One region of the Clostridium sp. JN-9 genome, then DNA from elsewhere that is predicted to be linked to it. Evidence: riboswitches for the same ligand, from Rfam matches in the RefSeq annotation. Region 1 holds a riboswitch; the other holds the start of a gene.
What was found. Region 1 has a riboswitch for thiamine pyrophosphate ahead of thiD (bifunctional hydroxymethylpyrimidine kinase/phosphomethylpyrimidine kinase). Riboswitches for the same ligand answer to the same signal wherever they lie in the genome.

Region 1 (3,217 bases):
GCAGGAATACCAGCAGCTATGGTCATACCAACTTTAAGACCTAAATAGGTATTGGCTGCACCAAAAATAACTGCAAATAAACATCCCATAAATATTGATACCGCTGTCATCTCTGGCATGGCCTCAGTTACGGGCACGTATGGTACATAATCTTCTCCCTTAGTACCACCGTAAGCTGCGTGAGAAAGTCCTTTCTTTTCTATCATATACAAACCTCCTTAAAAAATATATAATTACTTTTTGAATACATACAATAATGTTAATGTATTCTTTATAATTATTGCATATTGCAATTAAAATGTCATATTCATTATTCTTAATTTTTAGCAAAGCAAGCTGATAAAACTGAGTAATTTAGCATTTTTGATATAAATAAGCAGACATTTATTAAATTTTATAAGTTTAATTTTAATTATTATACAAAAATTAAACAATTGTTAACAAATTTTAAAAGTAATTTCAAATAAGTATTTACATTTATGTTAAAAGATGATATTATAATTTGCAATTTAACATTAAGATTTTTAAGGGGGATGCTTATGAAAGATGAATTCAGGCTGCTTACAAATAATGATAAAAATCGGGTTATGGATTATTTAAGAATGAATGCTATTGGAACAACCTTTCTTTACGGAAATGTGGTTCAGTTTGGGCTGGAGAATAATAAGGACATAAGAAGATCAGCGGATTATTATGGATATTTTAAGAATGGAGAACTTAAAGGAATACTTCCATTTTATAATCTTGGAAGCTGTATTCCTCATTATAATGATAAAGATGCTATTGAATATTTCAGTGAAAAAATGAAGGAAAGAAATTTTTCATTTTTACTAGGAATGGCTGATTTAATAAATCCTTTGTATGAAAAAATAAAGGATTATAAAACTATTCTGGAATATTCTGATGACAGTTATTTTGTAAATGACAACTTCAAACCTTTTGTTATGCAGAATATAGATATTGTTAATGATAAGGACTTACCACTGGATACTGCTGTTGCATTTTTAAAGGAAGTAAATGAGCAGGGTTTTAATAGAATAACCAGCAAAGATGAAATCATAAAAACCATGAATGAAAGATCAGAAGAAGAGGATTCAGTGGTGGTTTTAGTAAATGGTAAAGCTGTTGCCCATGCTAATATACAAACTTTTACTGATAAAATCAATCAGATTGGAGGTGTCTATACTTCAAAGGATTATAGAGGAAATGGATACTGTAAAGCTGCAGTTTCAGAGATTTGCAGAAGAATATTAAACAGAGGTAAAGTACCCACCCTTATGGTAAGAAAAAATAACACTCCTGCTGTTAACGCATATAAAGCATTAGGCTTTAATCACTATTGTGATTATTTATTAATTGGTTTAAAATCTTGATAAGTAAGTGTTGTTTGTGATATTATTATGAAAAGAATAAAGTCAAGCACAGGGGAGCTGGAGGTGCCAGCTGAGAGTGAGAACCTAATTTCTTAGACCCTATACCTGATCTGGATAATACCAGCGTAGGAAGTTGTTAACTAATGTATTGTATTATTAGGCGCAAATCCTGCAGATTTGCGCCTTTAGTATTTCCAATAAAAAGGGGAGGATAAGATTATGAAAAATGTATTAACTATAGCTGGCTCTGATAGCTGCGGAGGCGCAGGTATTCAGGCTGATCTAAAGACTTTTAGCGCAAATGGAGTATATGGCATGAGTGTTATTACAGCAGTTACAGCACAAAATACAAAAGGAGTATTTGCTGTTCAGGATATGGATGAAAGTATTATAAAAGCTCAAATAGATGCAATCTTTACTGATATTAAGGTAAGTGCAGTTAAGATAGGAATGGTTTCTAAAATATCAACTATTGAGGCTATAAGTGAAAAATTAAAACAGTACAAGCCCAGTCCAGTAGTTTTGGATCCAGTAATGATTTCTAAAAGCGGCTTTTCACTTTTAAAGCCTGAATCTAAAACAGCTTTGATAAAGGATTTAATTCCCTTGGCTACTATCATAACTCCCAATATTCCTGAAGCAGAGGAAATATTAAAGGAAATTTCATGGGACATAAAAAATATAGACACAATAGAACAAATGGAATTAGCAGCAAAGGAAATATATAAATTAGGCTGCAGTAATGTGCTGCTTAAGGGAGGACATTTAGAAAATGATGCTACCGATGTGCTTTATGACGGTGAAAATATAACCTATTTCAGGTCAAATAGGATTAATACAAAAAATACCCATGGAACTGGCTGCACTTTATCTTCAGCCATAGCATCACAATTGGCACTGGGTCTTAATATTATTGATGCTGTAAAAAAAGCTAAGGAATATATAACAGTGGCTATTGAGCATTCTTTAGACATTGGCCACGGTGTTGGGCCAACAAATCATTTTTATACACTATATAAAAGGGCAGGTATGCTGAATGAGTAATACAGAAGAAAGAATAGGCTTTTTTACATTTTTGTTTTTATGGTTTGGAGCAGCAGTATCAATTGCAGAGATACTTACTGGAGGGTTAATTGCACCCTTAGGCTTTAAAGCTGGATTAGTTGTGATTTTAATTGGACATTTAATTGGTGTAAGTATTTTTGTTATGGGAGGTATAATTGGAACAAGAGAAAAGATACCTGCCATAACTTCTACCAGCATTTCCTTTGGAGTGTACGGTTCATATTTATTTTCTATTTTAAATGTGCTTCAGTTAATAGGCTGGACAGCAGTTATGATAAAGTCAGCAGCAAATTCAGTTAATCTTATAACTAAATCACTATGGAATTTTGATAATTTTATTATATGCTGCATAGTTATCGGCTTACTCACAGCAATTTGGATATGGTTTGGAAAATCAGGCATGAAAAAATTAAATAATACAGCAGTAATTCTTTTATTTATATTAACATTGGTAATGGGAGCTGTAATATTTAAGGATGCATCTCTTTTTACAAAGAAAGGCAGCGGCACCATATCAATTGGAGGTGCACTGGAATTAAACATAGTTATGCCTTTATCATGGCTGCCTTTAATAGCTGACTACACCAGGTTTGCTAAAACTGAAAAACAAGGTGCTTTTGGAAGCTTTTTAGGATATATGCTTGGCAGCAGCTGGATGTTTATAATTGGACTGGGAGCAGCCATTGTTTCAAACAATGCTGACCCATCAGCCATGATGCTGGCAGCTAATTTAGGAGTGGCTACACTGGGAATCGTTGTACTGTCAACAATTACAACTA
Region 2 (3,217 bases), 420 kb from region 1:
TAACGTTTTTTTGGTTGCCCCGCAGGAGCTGCAAGGTCAAAGCTTTTTGATGTAAGTTCATGTTCTGGTAATAGATCTAGAGCATATACCTTTTCATCAACACAAAAGAACATTCCACCATCAAAGGCTTGAATTACCATACCTGAAGTACCTTTTCGGTAATGTACAGCATATCCATTACAATCCATAGGGAGGTAATAACTTTTCTTGAATTTGATGCAGCTTCCGTTATCAACCTTCCTACTGGTTAATACGGCAAGTGTTAAATTTATTTTTTCAATATCTAGTTGTTTTTCAAAGACAGATTTGATATTATCAACTGGTAAAGCAAACTGGGCATTGAATTCTTTTATGTATGAGTTTAAGAATTCATTTGCTTGCTCAATTGTGCTGATACAAGCTAGCCTCATTTCTAAAGGGAGGCGTGATTGTAACGTCTGAAACATTCTTTCTACGCGCCCTTTAGCTTGGGCAACACTGCTTGTCTTAATTCCTATGCCTAACTGTTTACAGGCATAGCTAAACTGAGTGAAAGTATCCTCTTCAACTGAAGGGGACTTTTTCTTTTTGTATTCAAATACAGTACGTCTATCTGTAAATAACATATAAGGGATACCGTGTTCCGTGAGTACCTGGTGTAACACATGGTAATACCCGTTTAGGGTCTCTTGTGAGTCAAAATAAGCTCCCATAATAGCACCTGTAGCATCATCTACAGCAATGTGTAATTGGGTTTTATTCTTACCGAACCAAAGATGCTGTGAAGCATCCATCTGGAGCATCTCACCTATGTAAGCACATCTAGGGCGCCTCGGGTGTGCATCTTCAGCTGCAATAATTGCATTCTGAATGTTAGAAACCTCTTTTGGAGATTTGGCTACATTCTTCAATTCCTCTAATTGAGCTTTAACCTTTTTCCTTGTAGCACGCTTAGCCTTAGGAGACAGGATGAATTCCTGCATAAGGATTGAACGGATGGTGCTAATGGATACTTTGATATGCTCATGCTTCTCTAATAACTCAGAATAGTGGGTGAGATTAGCATCAGAGTATTTGGTACGATAAAGGTCAATAATTAATTGTCTTGTCTCATCATCAAGTGTATGGACTGGTTTTCTCCCATGATTACCATGAATAAAATAAGCCTTTCCCTGTTCCTGATATCCTTTGATCATTCTATTAATATGTCTAATAGAGCAGCTTAGATAAAGGGATGCCCTCTTCTTGTTTCCATTTGTTTCGACCAATTTCTTTATAGTTGTATATTTATCATTTTCTTTCATAGTTAAATTTACCTTTCTCATTATGTCCACCTCAATTCTCTTGAGGTATCATTATACTATATTTTTTGCATTTGGGACATAATCATATGTGGTATATTAAGACATTATCATAAATCAATCATAAAAAAAAATTAATTTTGCATGATTTTATTGAAAAATAGGGGCTTTAGCAGTATAATATTCATATAATTTAATTAAGTACTGGGGGTGCCGGTTGGCTGAGAGACGACTTATTCGTTAACCCTTATACCTGATCTGGATAATACCAGCGTAGGAAAGTAATGTAATCTTTTAAGACTACACCGTATTTCATCGTTGGAATACGGTTTTTTTGCGTAGGTACCTCAGTGCAAATAGGAGGTATTATTTATGGCATTTTCAAAAAACATTTCAGAAATATTAAAGCATCCAACATCAATATTTGCTTTAATAGCAGGGCTGCTTATAATAATAGCAGCTATCAAGGTTAGAAAGATAAAGCTTGATACTAAAACAATTACTCAAATTGGAGTTGCTTTAGCATTAGCATGTGTTCTAAAGGTATTTAGAATATATCATCTGCCTCAGGGTGGGAGTATAACACTTGGAAGTATGATTCCAATTTTGTTAATGGCTTTCTTGTATGGACCAGAAGTGGGATTTTTAACTGGATTTTTATATGGTATACTGACATTGATATTTGATCCTTACATTCTTCATCCAGTACAGGTCCTTTTTGACTATCCACTGCCATTTATGGCATTAGGGCTGGCAGGATATTTTCCCAATAAGAAAATAACAGGCACCATTGTAGCTGTTACAGGAAGATTCATATGTCATTTTATTTCCGGCATGGTGTTCTTTGGAAGCTTTGCACCAGATGGAATGTCTCCTGCAGTTTATTCATTAATGATAAATGGCCCATTTATGGCAGTGGAAGGCGGCATTTGTATTGCAATTATGGCTGTGCTTCCAATGAAACAATTAAGCAGAATAATTAAAAGTGCATAACAATAAAGCTCTCTATGATTCATATAGGGAGCTTTAGTTTTTTTAATAATAATATGTTAATATCAGTGGACAACTAACATTTTAAAATAATTTACATATACTTAATATATAAACTTTTTTAGGAGTAGTTATGAATGCTGATGGGGTTTTTGAGGGCGGAGGAGTTAAGGCAATAGGATTTGTAGGTGCAGTTTGTAAAATGGAGGAAGCTGGTTTTAAGTGGCAGAGACTAGCAGGAACATCTGCAGGAGCAATAGTAGCATCATTACTGGCTGTAGGTTATACAGGTAAGGAATTAAAAGAAATAATTCCTGGAATAGATTATTTAAGTTTTGTAGATGGAAAAAGTTTAAAACAGATTTCATTCATAAAAAATACATTTAATTTATTAACAAAATACGGTTTTTATTCAGGAGATAAAATAGAAATTTTTCTAAATAATCTTTTTCAAAAAAAGGGAAGAACTAAATTTAAAAATATATGCAGTTCCAATAATTGCAAACTAAAAGTAATAATCTCTGATATTACAAGAAAAAAAGCTGTAATATTTCCTGATGATTTAAAGGAATACAATATTGATGCAAAAGAGTTTAGTATAGCCAGAGCTGTGAGAATGAGCATAAGCCTTCCATACTATTTTCAGCCTGTTACATTGAATTATAAAGATAATTTAGATTATATGGTTGATGGGGGAATATTTAGCAATTTTCCTGTGTGGCTTTTTGATGTGGATGGAATACCCAGATGGCCCACAATAGGATTTAAATTAGTTGATTCAGATCCTGGTAAAATTAAAAAAAATAACATACTTACATTTACAAAGGATTTACTGGACTCTGTTATTTACACCAGTGATGAAACATTTATCACAAATAAAGACAAGGTTAGAACCATTAACATACCAACTATGGGGGTTAAAACTACTGAATTTAATATAAGTAAAG

Region 2: another riboswitch for thiamine pyrophosphate. It lies ahead of thiT (energy-coupled thiamine transporter ThiT); the one in region 1 lies ahead of thiD (bifunctional hydroxymethylpyrimidine kinase/phosphomethylpyrimidine kinase).

What each region holds. Positions count from the first base shown of each region.
Region 1 is NZ_CP035280.1:2,275,764-2,278,980, reverse strand. It holds gene EQM05_RS10860 (oligopeptide transporter, OPT family) at 1-206, opposite strand, end outside; gene EQM05_RS10855 (GNAT family N-acetyltransferase) at 540-1,373, shown strand; TPP riboswitch at 1,414-1,523, shown strand; gene thiD (bifunctional hydroxymethylpyrimidine kinase/phosphomethylpyrimidine kinase) at 1,593-2,417, shown strand; gene cytX (putative hydroxymethylpyrimidine transporter CytX) at 2,410-3,217, shown strand, end outside.
Region 2 is NZ_CP035280.1:1,853,342-1,856,558, reverse strand. It holds gene EQM05_RS08910 (ISNCY family transposase) at 1-1,304, opposite strand, end outside; TPP riboswitch at 1,477-1,577, shown strand; gene thiT (energy-coupled thiamine transporter ThiT) at 1,653-2,273, shown strand; gene EQM05_RS08900 (patatin-like phospholipase family protein) at 2,404-3,217, shown strand, end outside.